2 regions of the Rhizobium sp. ERR 1071 genome follow, and region 1 is predicted to be linked to the other one. Evidence: riboswitches for the same ligand, from Rfam matches in the RefSeq annotation. Region 1 holds a riboswitch; the other holds the start of a gene.
What was found. Region 1 has a riboswitch for FMN ahead of FBZ99_RS08905 (6,7-dimethyl-8-ribityllumazine synthase). Riboswitches for the same ligand answer to the same signal wherever they lie in the genome.
Positions count from the first base shown of each region.

Region 2: another riboswitch for FMN. It lies ahead of ribB (3,4-dihydroxy-2-butanone-4-phosphate synthase); the one in region 1 lies ahead of FBZ99_RS08905 (6,7-dimethyl-8-ribityllumazine synthase).

Region 1 covers NZ_VITM01000002.1:731,544-738,942, forward strand. Annotated here, with positions in the region: gene FBZ99_RS08875 (TetR/AcrR family transcriptional regulator) at 1-108, opposite strand, end outside; gene FBZ99_RS08880 (tautomerase family protein) at 229-675, shown strand; gene FBZ99_RS08885 (VOC family protein) at 745-1,140, shown strand; gene FBZ99_RS08890 (class I SAM-dependent methyltransferase) at 1,260-1,946, shown strand; gene phnF (phosphonate metabolism transcriptional regulator PhnF) at 1,948-2,676, shown strand; gene FBZ99_RS08900 (VOC family protein) at 2,716-3,066, opposite strand; gene FBZ99_RS08905 (6,7-dimethyl-8-ribityllumazine synthase) at 3,125-3,601, opposite strand; FMN riboswitch at 3,691-3,837, opposite strand; gene FBZ99_RS08910 (ABC transporter ATP-binding protein) at 3,944-5,005, opposite strand; gene FBZ99_RS08915 (ABC transporter permease) at 5,017-5,805, opposite strand; gene FBZ99_RS08920 (ABC transporter permease) at 5,802-6,695, opposite strand; gene FBZ99_RS08925 (ABC transporter substrate-binding protein) at 6,768-7,399, opposite strand, start outside.
Region 2 covers NZ_VITM01000005.1:384,495-391,893, reverse strand. Annotated here, with positions in the region: gene FBZ99_RS20115 (Lrp/AsnC family transcriptional regulator) at 1-44, opposite strand, end outside; gene FBZ99_RS20110 (ABC transporter ATP-binding protein) at 216-995, shown strand; gene FBZ99_RS20105 (transporter substrate-binding domain-containing protein) at 1,040-1,813, shown strand; gene FBZ99_RS20100 (ABC transporter permease) at 1,826-2,551, shown strand; gene FBZ99_RS20095 (ABC transporter permease) at 2,563-3,252, shown strand; gene FBZ99_RS20090 (homocysteine S-methyltransferase family protein) at 3,315-4,235, shown strand; gene ribB (3,4-dihydroxy-2-butanone-4-phosphate synthase) at 4,293-4,919, opposite strand; FMN riboswitch at 5,032-5,178, opposite strand; gene FBZ99_RS20080 (glucose 1-dehydrogenase) at 5,279-6,061, opposite strand; gene tpiA (triose-phosphate isomerase) at 6,138-6,875, opposite strand; gene FBZ99_RS20070 (SDR family oxidoreductase) at 6,880-7,399, opposite strand, start outside.

The sequences.
Region 1 (7,399 bases):
CAGTGCATCGATGCCTGCGCCGCCATAGCCTTCTCTGCGAAAGACTTGCCCTGCAGCAGCGACCACCCGCGTCCGGGTCTCTTCCTTATGTTCGGCGCTGTAGCGCATTGCTATCTCCATTGAGAGCGATCTCTCTTTATTGCTTGCATAGAGAGCGATCGGTATGTATCGTTAAAGAGTGATCGGTATATATCAATTGCCGTCATAGGTCCAACAAGGAGATACCCCATGCCCATTACACTTACCGTGTCCGAAGGACTGCTTTCATCCGAAGCGCAGGCAAAAGCTTTTGCCGGACTTACGGGTGCAGTCCTCGATGTTGCCGGCCTGACCGGGAATGAATTTATGACGGTCAATGTCATCGGCTCGATCAATGTGCTTCCGGCCGCACATGTGCTGGCAGCCGGAAAGCCCGTCGCTGCGGCCTTCATCGAACTCAAGTTGCCCGAAATCGCGCTTGCGACCACCGAAGCCAAGCGCGCTTTCATTGCAAGGGCGACTGATGTCGTCGAGCAGGCGGCCGAAGGGCGGATCAAGCGTGAGCATATCTGGTCGAACATCGTCTATGCGCCTGAGGGTGCTTGGGGCATTGCGGGACAAAGCTACAGCAATGCCGATCTGGTTGGCGCTATTGCGAGCGCCGCAGCGCCTGAGGTTGAAGCTCATCGCGCGTGAGATGAGATAATTGGCATTGATACCGGGCGGCTGCGTGGGCCGCTCGTCCGACAACAAGGGAGGCAGGAGATGCAACTCGCCAATTATCTGTTTTTCACGACGCATTGCGAGGAAGCGCTTGCCTTCTATACAGTCTGCGGGCTCGGCGAAGTGACGCTGTTGGTTCGTCATGGTGCTGATGGGGTGCCGCTTGCCAACGAAGCGATGCGGGGCAGGGTTATGCACGCTCGCTTTGAGGGGCCAGGCGTCTCGTTCTTCGCTTCCGACAATCACGATGCCGAGCCGATGAGAGGTTCCGCTCATATGCTCATGATGGATGACCGAGAGAGCACCGAGAGGATTTTTGCTCGATTGGCTGAGGGCGGCGCGGTGACGACGCCACTCGCCGTTCAGCCTTGGGGCAGCTACTACGGCAAGCTGACGGACCGGTTCGGCGTGCAATGGATGGTAGACTGCCTGCAATAGGAGCTAACTGATCACGCGCGAAAGAATATCATTATTAGTCCAGTCGTCCGGACGAATTCATGCGACTGTCATTAGGTGGAGTTATAAAGGGTTCAGTTCACTCCAACAGCGAGAGCATGATGACAAGCGCAGCAACGACTTACGCGACATGGCACAAGGAACCGCAGGGCGACGCCGCCATGGCAGAATCGCATAGCCCTTATTGGCGCCACTTCATTGAGACGGTGCCGGAGCGGGATTTCTCCTCGAAGACCGTCCTGGATTTCGGCTGCAACCGTGGCGGCTTTCTACGGCTGCTTTATGCCATGCGGCCGTTCCGACGCGGTGTCGGCATCGATATCGCTTCGGAATCGGTGGCTGCCGCTGTCGAAGCCGCAGGCAACATGCCGCTCCAGTTTCAAGTCACGACCGACCTGGCGCCCTTTGCCGACAGCTTCGACGTGGCTTTCAGCTATGAGGTGATCTATCTGCTGCCGGAGTTGAGAGAGCATGCCGAGGGGATGTTCCGGGTCCTGCGCAATGGGGGCGTCTATTACGCGGTGACCGGGTGCCACAATGAAATGCCGCTTTGGCCGAAGTGGCTCGAGCTGATAGGCAACAACAGCAACGCGCCCATGCAGGATCGCTCGCCACAGGACTATATCGAAGCCTTCACGGCAGCAGGCTTCGATGTTTCCGTCAGGCGCTTCGGCTATGATGGTTTTGTGCGTGCCACCAAGGATCGGAAATATTATCCGAGCATTCTCGATGCGTTGAGCTATCCAGCCGAATACAAGCTGCTGTTCCGGCTGGAGAAGCGTATCTGATATGGAGACGATCGACCGAAAGGGCGGCAGCGCGCTCTGGCATCAGATCGGCGAGATCCTGGCGGCCGATATTGCCGCTGGGACTTTCGCGCCCGGAGAGAAATTGCCGACCGAGCCCGAGCTGATGCGGCGGTTCGGCGTCAGCCGTTTCACCGTGCGGCAGGCGCTGGGGCACTTGGAGCAGCGTGGATTGGTCCGCGCCGAACAGGGGCGGGGAACCTTCGTTCATAGGGGCGTGCTCGACTATACGCTGTCGAAACGCACCCGCTTCCACAAAAATCTGATCGAGCAAGGTTTCGAACCGGGCGGCGAGCTGCTCGTTCACGAGATCGTGCCGGCGACCGAACGCGTCGCGGCCCATTTAAAGATCGCAATCGGCGCGTCGGTCATCCATCGTCGCGGTGTCATGACGGCCGACGGTATTCCAGTGGAATTGGGGGATTCCTATTATCCGGCCGAACGTTTTCCCGATTTCGATCAGGCTAGATTGAGGCATCCGACAATCTCGGCAGCGCTCGCCAGCTATGGCGTCACCGACTATGAGCGCTTGTCGACGGAGATCGAGGCGCGCATGCCGACGGCCGACGAGGCGCGGATCCTGCGCCAGCCGAAATCCGCGCCGTTGCTGGTGACGCGCAAGGTGGATGCGGATACCGACGGAGTGCCGATCACCTATTCGGAATCGGTCTGGCCGGCCGAGCGCACCACATTCAATCTCGATCTGCGGTGAGAGCGCCGGAGAGCCCTTGAGGCTCTTCGCGAGCTTGAACTAGCGGTGGGAGAGGATATTGACCACCTTGCCGAAGGGGTCGCGGACGTAGAAGCGGCGGACACCCCACGGCTCGTCCGTCAGGTCATACAATATGCCGAAGCCCATGGAGGTGGCGCGCTGATAAAGCGTATCGACATCGTCGACTTCGATGGAAAGGTCGGGGACGAGCGTTCCCGAACCGCCCTCGCTGGCGACGCTGATCTGCGGCACTGTTGCCGCTTCAGAGGCGAAGGTCAGGATCCAGCCGTGATCCATGACGATGTCGAGGCCGAGCAGGTCGTGGTAGAAAAGACGGGCCGTGGCGGGATCGGCGGCGGACAGGTTCGGGATGATGCGTAGGACGGTCACTGACGTTTCTCCCTTGTGATGTGGAGGCGAGCTCTAGCCGCGCCTCCACGATGCTGGTTCAGACCGTGACGGCCGGCAGCAGCTTGGCGCGCTCCGCCAGGATGTGGCGGCAGGCGCTGGCGACTTCCCGGCCCTTGATGATGAAATGTTCCTTGAAGAACTGGATGTGGGCTTCCGACTCCTGGAAGTGATGCGGGGTCAGGACTGCCGACAGGATCGGCACGCCGGTGTCCAGCTGGACGCGCATAATAGCATCAAGAACCGTATTGGCGACAAATTCATGGCGATAGATGCCACCGTCGACAACGAAAGCGGTGGCAACGATTGCGGAATAACGGCCGTTGCGGGCGAGCGTCTGAGCATGCAGCGGAATTTCCAAGGCGCCGGGCACGTCGAAGATATCGATCGGCGATGCACCTTCCGTCGTCTGCCATTCGGCAACGAAGGAGTCGACCGAGCGATCGACGATATCGGCATGCCAGCGAGCCCGAATGATCGCGACGCGGCTCGGCTGGGTAGAAATCGAAATGGTCATGAATTTTGCCTTTCAAGGGTTGTTGTCAAATATCCCTTGGGCGAACACGCAACATCGCGGCATCCCTCGCGCGGAGGAGGTGCGATCCTGCTTGCTCTCTTCCATCCGGACTATACCGTCGGCTCCGGCATCTCACCGGATCTGCTGACCCTTCCGAAGGCTCGGAAGGCGCTCGCGGGCTCGAGGAAACTCCCCATACCGCCGGTGGGGAATTGCACCCCGCCCTGAGAACGTCCGGACTATAAATGCTTTCTCTCATGAAAATCAAAGAAAAACGCCGGGCTTCTGACCCGGCGTCCGCGAATAATTTTCCAAAATGACCCTGCGACGCAGGGTGCTTTCTCAATCCTGAATCACGAGCAGATCGGAGGAGGCGAAGCGCAGCGTCACCTTCTCGCCGACGCTCGGAGGCATCATCCCGGGGCTGTTGAACATGTCGAAGGAAATCGTGTTGCCAGCAACGTTCATGCGGGTGCGAATGACCGAACCCAGGAAGTGTGCCGAAGAGACTTCGCCCGTGAGAGCCGTATCGCCTTTGGCCGATTCCGCCAGCGAACCGGCTTCCGGACGCAGGGCGAGTGATACGGTGTCGCCCGGTTTATAGGCCGTCACCGACTGCTTCAGGGTCACACCCTGATCGCCGATCATGATGCGGTTGCTATCGGGATCGACGACCTTGCCTTCGATCAGGTTTAGCGTACCGACGAAGGAAGCGACGAAGCGGGTTGCCGGCGTGTTGTAAATCTCGAAAGGCGTGCCGATCTGATCGGCGCGACCGGCATTCATGACGACGATGCGATCGGAGATCGACAGGGCTTCTTCCTGGTCGTGGGTCACGAAAACGGTGGTGATGCCGAGCTGCTGCTGGATGGCGCGGATTTCTTCGCGCAGCGAAATGCGGATCTTGGCATCAAGGGCCGAAAGCGGCTCGTCGAGCAGGAGCACTTGCGGCTTGACGGCGATAGCGCGGGCGAGCGCCACGCGCTGCTGCTGGCCGCCGGACATCTGATAGGGATAGCGGCCGGCGAGATGGTCGAGCTTGATGAGAGCCAGCATCTCCTTGACGCGCTTATCGATGTCGGGCTTTGCCATGCCGGCCACTTTGAGGCCGAAAGCGACGTTGTCGTGCACCGTCATGTTCGGGAACAGCGCGTAGGCCTGGAACACCATGCCGATATTCCGCTGGTTCGGTTTTAACGCCCGCTGATCCTTGCCGTTGATCGACAGGGTGCCGGCGGTCGGCGTTTCGAAACCGGCGATCATGCGCAGCACGGTCGTCTTGCCGCAGCCCGATGGTCCAAGGAAGGAGATGAATTCTCCCTTCTCGATTTGCATATTGAAATCGTGAACGACCTGAACTTCGCCGAATGATTTCTTGATGTGGGTGAGTTCGAGAAAAGCCATGGTGAGAAGCCTTACGCCTTAACCGGAGCCAGTTTTGAGAAGCGGGAAACGAGCTGCAGCAGACCCATGCTAAGCCAGGTGACAGCAAGCGCAATGATGGCGAGCGCCGAGGATTGATAAGCCTGGTTGGCGCCGACGAGCTGCATGTAAGGGCCGAAAGCCGGACGATTGAGCAGCGAGGCCATCGTGAATTCGCCCATGACGATCGCCAGCGTGATGAATGCGCCGGAGAGCACGCCGCTCATGACATTGGGGAAAATGCAGCGGAGCATGATGGTTGTCCACTTCGCGCCAAGGCTTTCTGCGGCTTCCGTCAGGGTGCCGACATCGATCGTGCGCATCGCCGTGTCGACTGAACGATACATATAGGGGAGCGCCAAGACAATATAGGAGCAGACAAGAAGGAAGTTCGTCGTCTGCTCGAAGCCTGTCAAAGGCAGGATCGATGACGAATTGTAGAGGCGCAGATAGCCGAAGACGATGACGATGGCGGGGATGACCAGCGGCATCAGCGTGATGAACTCGACGATCGGGCGTATTTGGGGCAAACGGAGGCGCACCCAATAAGCCGTAGGCACCACGATCAACATGCCGAAGATGATGGTCAGCAAGGCCATGAGCATCGAATAGCCGAACGCATACAGGAAGTGAGCGTCCGAAAAGACTGATGCATAGGCGTCAAAACTATAGGCGTCGCGACGCATGCGCAGTGAGAATTCCAGCGTACCGATGAGCGGAACGATGAAATAGATAGCGCCGATGACAACAGCGATCCAGGCAAAGAATTTTTGCAGCTTCATTTCTGCCACCGTTCCGCGCGAATACGCATGATGATGTAGATCACATTGGAAATGCCAGTGATGACGATCATGCCGAGCGCCATTGCATAGCCGAGATTGGCGTTGTGCAGCACGTCGCCGCGGATTTGCGCGTAGAGCTGGATCGGGATGATGTTCAGCGAGCTGCCCGTCAGCGCGATGGCCGTTGCGATGGCGCCGAAGGCGTTGGCAAACAGCAGCAGCGTCGTGCCAAGCAGGCTCGGCCAGAGAATGGGGAGCGCCACCATGAGCCAATATTGTCTCGTGGTCGCCCCGAGGATGGATGCGGCTTCACGCCATTCCTTTTTCATGCCGTCCAGCGCCGGCGTGATAATCAGCACCATCAGCGGAATCTGGAAGTACATATAGGTGATGGTCAAGCCGACGAAGCTGTAGAGATTGAAGCCTGTGGAATAGAGATTGAAACCCAACCAATCCCTCATCAGCAGCGTGACGAGGCCCAGGCGACCGATCGTGGCGATGAACGCAAAAGCCAGTGGTACGCCGGCGAAATTTGAGGCGACACCGGAAAAGGTAAGGAAGGCATGGCGCACCCAGGCCGGAAGTCCGCCCATGACCAGCGCCCAGGCCAGATAAAAGCCGATCAACGCGCCGCCGAGCGCCGAGGCGACCGAAACCCTGATGCTGATCCAATAGGAGTCCAAGATGGATTTCGTGAACAGATCGCCGATGTTCTTCAGCGTCAGGCCGCCGTCCGGCGTCAGAAAAGCGCCAGCGATCAGATAGATTGTCGGCAAAATCAGAAACAGCAGCGCGAAGATCAGGAAGGGCGCTATGCCCAGCCAGTCAACGACCACGCGTTTGTTGATCAAGGGCGTGGTGCTGATCGTCGATGTTGTCACGGTGCTCATGATTGGCCCAATCCGCGGCGTCAAAAAACGGAAAACCTCCCCGCCGAAGCGGGGAGGCCAAGTTAGTTGTGATTACTGCACGTTCGAACCGACGACGGAATCCCACTTCGTGGTGATGGCGGTCTTGCCGGCATCCTGTTCTTCTAGCGTCGGGAAGACGGCCTTTTCGTAAGCGGCGGCCGGCGGCAGCTTGTCGAGAAGTTCCTGCGGAACCTTCTTGTTCTTCGCCAGGTCGTTGAAGCGGATCGGGTGGCAATAGCCCTTCAGCCAGCCGATCTGGCCTTCGTCGGAATAGAGGAATTCCATCCAGAGCTTGGCAGCGTTCGGATGCGGAGCGAAAGCCGAGATCGCCTGGACGTAGACACCAGCGATAACGCCGGAAGCCGGAACAGTGACGTCGACCGGCGGGTTGCCGTTCAGGCTGTCGCGCCAGGAGAGACCGTTGTAGTCCCAGGCGACGACGATCGGGGTTGCACCCTGAGCCAGCGAGGCGGACTTGCCGATGACCGGAACGAAGTTGCCGGCCTTGTTGAGCTTCGCGAAGTAATCGAGACCGGCGGCGCCGATCTTGGCGGCGTCCTTTTCGCCGGCTGCGAGGCCGGCGGCGTAGACGGCCTGAACTGCCTGGTTCGACGTGCGCGGGTCACCGGCGAGCGAAACGGTGTTGGCATATTCCGGCTTCAGGAGGTCAGCCCAGTCCTTCG
Region 2 (7,399 bases), on a different contig from region 1:
ACGATATCGAGAATATCGCGATCAAAGCGATCCAGATTTTCCATTCCCGCTCCTTTCGGCGTCGATGAACTTAGGCGACGACATCTCTGTTCCATCGTAAAAGATGCACAAGAAATACATTTTTGCTTTTTATATGCAAAATAATCGGAAATTGCGCGCAAATTCCGCTCTCCTTCGCGATATTCTCCGCAAATTGTTTTTCATCGGAATTCTATATGCCAGAGCTGCCCTCCCAGGCTCTTCGCGTGGAAGATCTCCACAAGAGCTTTGGGTCACATCAGGTCCTCAAGGGCGTTTCAACGACCGCCCATCAAGGGGACGTGATTTCCATCATCGGCTCGTCCGGTTCCGGGAAAAGCACGTTCCTGCGCTGCATAAACCTGCTTGAAATGCCCGATCGCGGCCGCATCGTCGTCAACGGCGAGGAAGTCGCGCTGAGGCAGGGACGCCATGGACAGATGCAGCCGAAAAGCTGGCGGCAGATCGAACGGATGCGCAGCGGATTGGGCATGGTATTTCAGAGCTTCAATCTCTGGGCGCACATGACCGTTCTCGAAAACATCATCGAGGCTCCGGTGCATGTCCTCGGCGTCCCCCGTCGCGAGGCTATCGACAAGGCAGAAGTTCTTCTCAACAAAGTCGGGCTTTACGACAAGCGCGACGCCTATCCGGCCTTTCTCTCCGGGGGACAGCAGCAAAGAGCGGCGATCGCTCGCGCGCTTTGCATCGACCCGGCCGTGATGCTCTTCGACGAGCCGACATCGGCGCTCGATCCCGAACTGGTCGGCGAGGTCCTCAAGGTCATCCGCGATCTCGCGGAAGAGGGCCGAACCATGCTGCTGGTCACCCACGAGATGCGCTTTGCCCGCGATGTCTCGAACCACGTTCTCTTCCTGCATCAGGGACGGATCGAGGAGGAAGGGCCGCCAAAGCAGATCTTCGACGCCCCGATCAGCAGCCGATGCCGGGAATTTACCGGCATGCTGACGTCCTGATCCACATCCCATTCGCAGACAACACCATTAGGAGAATCCCTTATATGAGAATGGCTTCCACTCTGTTCGCCGCGCTTGCCTTCGCTCTCTCTTCGATGACGGCGCAGGCCGAGGTTCGCTTCGGCATCATGAACGAATCCTACCCGCCCTTCTTCGCCAAGGATGCCTCCGGCAAATGGCAGGGCTGGGAAATCGATATGATGGACGCCGTTTGCGAGCAGATGAAAGAGAAATGCTCGATCATCGAGCTTTCCTGGGACGGCCTCATTCCGGCGCTTCAGAGCAAGAAGTTCGATGTGATCTGGTCGTCGATGTCGAACACGGCGGAGCGTTCGAAGATCATCGATTTCACCGACAAATATTATAACACGCCCAGCACGCTGATCGGCCCGAAGGACCAGAAGACCGGAGCGACGGCAGACGATGTCAAGGGCAAGACCATCGGCATCCAGGTGTCGACGATCCAGTCGGAATATTACAAGAAGTACTTCGCCAAGGTTGCAGACGAAAAGACCTACCAAACGCTCGACGAGGCGTTTCAGGACCTCGCTGCAGGCCGCATCGACTACGTCTTCGGCGATTCCCTTGCGCTTGATGCCTTCCTCAAGAGCGACAGCGGCAAGGATTGCTGCGCCAAGATGGGCGATGTCGCCGACGACAAGGAAATTCTCGGAGCCGGCGTTTCGGGCGGTTTGCGCAAGGAAGACACCGAGCTCAAGGCTAAGCTCAACGCAGCGATCGCCGCGGTACGCGCCAGCGGCAAATACGACGAGATCACGAAGAAGTATTTCAGCTTCGATATCTACGGCGCCAAGTAAACGATCGCAACGATGGCGACCTCTCCTCAGGGCATTCTGGACCTGCTCTCCCCCTATCCTCCGGGCTGGGGTGGAGTACTCTTGACCGGGGCCGCCTCCACGGTCGCCATCTCCGCCGGCGCTTTTCTGATCGGCCTTCTGCTCGGTACGGGCGGCGCGCTCGGCAAGCTCTCCGGCATCAGGCCGCTCCGGCTGCTGCTTGAACTCTATACGACCGCCGTCCGCGCGGTCCCCGAGCTGATCCTGATCGTCGGGCTCTATTACGCAGGGATGGACGGCCTCAATCGGCTCCTCATTGCGCTCAATCTGCCGGCATTCGAATTGAATGGCTTCGCTGTCGCGGTCGCCGTGCTTGGCTTCGTGCAGGGCGCCTATATGACGGAAGTGCTGCGCGGCGCGATCCTGGCGATCCCTGTCGGCCAGATCGAGGCGGCAAAGGCATTCGGCATGGGCGCACGCCTGCGTTTCCGTCGCATCATCTTACCCGCCCTGCTGCCGAATGCCCTTCCCGGTCTTGCCAATCTATGGATGTCGGTCACCAAGGACAGCGCTCTCGTCGCCGTCGTCGGCTACCAGGAACTGGCTCTCGCCACGCGGCTCGCTGGCGCTAGCACCAAGCACTATTTCATCTTTTTCCTGGCTTCCGCCCTCATTTATCTCGCTCTCACGCTCGTCTCGAACGCCCTCTTCGACCTGCTGGAGCGGCGTGTACGCCGCGGCCAGCCGAAGCTTGCCTGAGGGGTGCCGGCATGACCTTCTCATGGATATCCGCCTATTGGCCGCTTCTGTTGACGGGAGCCGTGCAAACGCTGTCGCTGCTTGTGATTTCCGTCGTCTTCGGCTTCGTCATCGCGATCGGCCTCGCCTTTTCCCAGGTCAGCGGCGGCCCCATCCTGCGAAGCCTTGCGCGTGGCTACTGCACCTTCTTTCGGGGCACGCCGCTGCTGATACAGCTCTGGCTGCTCTACTACGGCGTCGGCTCTCTTCTGCCGATGATCCCGGGAATCCGCCAAAGCCTGTTCTGGCCGATCCTACGTGAAGGTTTCTTCTTCGCGGCCGTCAGCTTCACGCTGAATTACGCGGCCTATGAGGCGGAGGTTTTGCGCGGTGCATTGCTGGCCGTTCCGAAAGGCGAGCTGGAAGCCGGCCGCGCCTTCGGCATGCGCCCCCTGACGCTGACGCGGCGCATCTGGCTGCCGCGCGCCATTCGCATCGCATTGCCGACGATCGGCGGCGAAATCGTCATGCAGTTGAAGGCAACGCCACTCGCCTTCACCGTCACCGTGATGGACCTCTATGCCGTTGCCACCAAGGTTCGTCAGGACACCCTGCTGGTCTACGAGCCTCTGATCGTCGTCACCGTCTTCTATCTCGTCATCACAGCCATCATCGCGCGAAGCTTCCGGTTCCTAGAAGCGCAGGTGCCGGTGCGGCGCTAACCCCGGCATGAAGGAGAGATCAAACCTCTCCGCAGATCCGAGCCATTCTGGAGATCCCATTCATGAGCAAACCCTTGATCCTCGACGGCGGCATGAGCCGCGAACTGCTGCGTCTCGGCGCGGAACTGAAGCAACCGGAATGGTCGGCGCTGGCACTGGTCGATTCACCGGAGATTGTCCGGCAGGTGCATGACGAATTCATCGCTGCCGGTTCGGATGTCGTTACGACCAACAGCTACGCGCTCGTGCCCTTCCACATTGGCGAGGAACGGTTCTGGAAGGAAGGGGCTGATCTCATCACCCTTTCCGGACGGCTGGCGCGCGACGCCGCTAACGCCTGCAAGGATCGAAAAATCCTGGTCGCAGGCTCCCTGCCTCCGATCTTCGGCTCCTACGAACCACAGAATTTCGATCCGTTACGCGTTCAGGACTATCTCAAGGTTCTGGTCGAAAACCTCTACCCTTACGTCGATGTCTGGCTCGGGGAAACCCTCAGCTTGATCGCGGAGGGAGAGGCGGTTCGGACGGCGGTCGCTGAAACCGGCAAACCGTTCTGGATCTCCTTCACGCTTGCGGATGACGCCGCGCAAAGGAATGGCGCCTCGCCTAAGCTCCGCTCCGGCGAACTTGTCGAGGATGCGGCTCGGTGGGCAGCGTCATCTGGCGCGGACGCGCTCCTGTTCAACTGCAGCAAACCGGAAGTCATGCGCAAGGCCGTCGATGCGGCAGCGGAGGTTTTCAAGCAGGGCGGCGATAATCTGCGGATCGGCGTCTATGCCAATGCTTTCGAGGGAGAACAAGGCGAGTCGGCCGCCAACGAGGGCCTTCACGCGACCCGTCAGGATCTGAATGACGACGCCTATTCGCGCTTCGCCTGTTCATGGGTCGATGCCGGCGCGACGATGGTCGGTGGTTGCTGCGGGATCGGCGCCGGGCATATTCATAGGCTGAGGAAGGCTCTCCTTCATCCTCAAGGAGCATAGGAGAGCCTTGCGCAAGCATCGATCCGGGCAGGATCAAAATAGGCTGTATCGGAACGATCAGGCAGCCTTGAAGGGAGCGCTTGCGGCCCTGTAGGCAATCAGATCCTCGATCGTCACGAGATGGAGGCCATGCCGCTCGGCAAAGACCTCAAGCTCTGGAAGGCGCGCCATCGTGCCGTCGTCGTTCGCCACTTCGCAGATGACGCCGGCCGGCGAAAGGCCGGCAAGCCGGGCCAGATCCACGGCTGCTTCCGTGTGCCCAGGACGCGACAGGACGCCGTTTGGATGCGCGCGAAGCGGAAAGATATGACCGGGCCGGGCAAATTCCTCAGGACGCGATCCGTCCCTGACGAGGGCTTGAACGGTTGCCGCCCTGTCGGCGGCGGATATTCCGGTCGTGGTTTCCGGAATGTAGTCGACGGAAACGGTGAAGGCGGTCTTGAGGACTTCCGTGTTGCGCGGCACCATCAACGGAATATCGAGCTCGTCGAGCCTCTCGCCCTCCATCGGAACGCAGATGAGACCACGGGCATGGTTCATCATGAACGCGATCGCCTGCGGTGTGACCGCTTCCGCGGCGATCACCAGATCGCCTTCGTTTTCGCGGTCACGATCATCGACAACCACGATGATCTCGCCCCGCGCAATCGCAGCGATCGCATCTTCAATTTTCGAAATTGCCATTTTCCTGCCTTTCAAGGGTTGCCGTTCGAAACGGCGTGCATGGCCGGTCAAAGCCACCATTTTCCCTTGGGCGAACAAGCATGTGAACGCCGCCACGACGCGGCGTCTCCTGCATTGCTCTCTTCCATCCGGACTATACCGTCGGCTCCGGCATCTCACCGGATCTGCTGACCCTTCCGAAAGCTCGGAAGGCGCTCGCGGGCTCGAGGAAACTCCCCATACCGCCGGTGGGGAATTACACCCCGCCCTGAGAACAATTGAAAGATAAGGGATCAATGCCTCATTCCGCAAGAGGCTTTGATCGCCAAAACGTCGAGAATCCGATCCGCCCAACGAACGCACCGTTCCTCATTGTCGAACTACGACATGATCAAGCCGCCATCGACATTGATCGTCTGGCCCGTGATATAGGCCGCATCGTCGCTGGCCAGGAAAGTGACGAGACCGGCGACATCTTCGCCCGATCCGGCCCGTTTCATCGGAATGCCCTGGACCCATTCCTTCATGAGTTCGCCGGGGCCGTAATTGCCCAAAAGCTTCCCCCAAGCCTGGTCGTTATAGGCCCACATGTCGGTTTCGATGATGCCTGGGCAAAAAGCGTTCACTGTGATGCCTTCGGTCGCGACTTCCTTGGCAAGGCTCTGGGTAATGCCGACGACGCCCATCTTCGATGCCGCATAATGCGGCGTGTAGATGAAGCCGTCCCGCGCCTGGCCGGAAGCGGTATTGATGATGCGGCCGCCGCGGCCATGTTTGCGCATGCGGGCAATCGCCTCCTGGGCGCAGAGGAAGACACCTTTGGTATTGACCGCCATGACCTTGTCCCATTCGCCCTCGGTCATGTCCTCGACGCGGGCGATGGTGATGACACCGGCATTCTGGATGGAAACATCGACGGCACCGAAGGCCACCTCAGCCGCCTCGTAGAGCCCCTTCACACTGGCCTTGTCGGTCACGTCACCGATGAAGGAAATCGCCTTCCCGCCGTCAGCCTTGATCGCATCGGCGACCGCATGGACGGAATCCTCATTGGCCGAGACTACGAGATTGGCGCCCTCACGCGCGAACCGTCTGGCGATCGCGGCCCCGATGCCGCGGCTCGCGCCGGTGATGACCACGGTCTTGTTTTCGAAACGCTGCATTTCCTATTCCTTTCGCGGTGACAGCCACGCCAGGCGCCGGCTCAAGGGGCCGAGCGCCCGCCTGTTGCTGGCGACTTCAAACGGCGGCCGAGATAATCCCGGCAAACTCCGATGCCTTCAGGGATGCGCCCCCGACCAGGGCACCATCGACGTTGCGAACGCCGAAGATTGCCCTTGCGTTCGATGCTTTGACCGAACCGCCATAGAGGATCCTGACATCCTTCCCCTCTTCTCCCAGCCGCTTTTCAAGCGCCTGGCGGATGGACGAATGCATCTCCTCGATCTGCTCCAGGGTCGGAACTAGCCCTGTTCCGATCGCCCACACTGGTTCATAGGCGATCACCGTGTTCGAACTGGTTGCGGTGTTGGGAATTGATGCTTCTAGCTGGGCACGAACCACTTCGATCGCCCTGCCCTCGTCCCGTTCCGCACGTGTCTCCCCGACGCAAATGATGCTCGTCAGCCTGGTCTCATGGACCGCGACAGCCTTGGCCGCAACTGCGCCGTCCGTCTCCCTATAGGCCGAGCGCCGCTCGGAATGTCCCAGAATGACGAAACGAGCGCCGATTTCGGCGAGCATCTCGGCGGAAACATCTCCGGTATAGGCGCCTGAGGTCCGCGCGTGGCAATCCTGTGCCCCAATGGCAATCCCTGATCCTCGCACCCGTTCGACCGCTTTCTCGACCAGCGTTAAGGGCGGGCAGACGACGATGTCACACGCCGCCTCGCCCGTTATTCCCTTCAGCGCCTCGATCTCGGCCAGGGAGGAGGCGAGACCGTTCATTTTCCAGTTGCCGGCAATCAGTTTCCTCATCGCATCACCAGCAGCAAAACCCGCCATCGACGAGCAGATCGACGCCCGTCACGAAGCTTGCGGCATTCGACAGCAGGAAGACGGCTGGGCCGACCATCTCATCGACCGTTGCCATGCGCTGCATCGGCGTCTGCTCTTCGAAAAGTTTGCTCTGATGAACCATTTCCGGACGCGTGTTCATCGGCGTCGCCGTGTATCCCGGCGAGATGGTGTTGACGCGGACGCCGCGACCGACCCACTCCATCGCGAGCGACTTCGACATGTGGATCACACCGGCTTTGGAGGCGTTGTAATGAGCCTGGCTCAGGCCGCGATTGACGATAACGCCGGACATAGAGGCGATATTGACGATCGATCCGCGCCCGTTCTTCAGCATCGCGCGTGCTTCCGCCTGGCAGGACAGAAAAACGCCCTTTAGGTTGATGTCCATCAGCGTCTGGTACTGTTCTTCTTCCATCTCTTCCGCGGGATTGGCGTTGGCGATACCGGCGGCATTGACTGCAAGCGTCAAGGCCCCAAGTTCC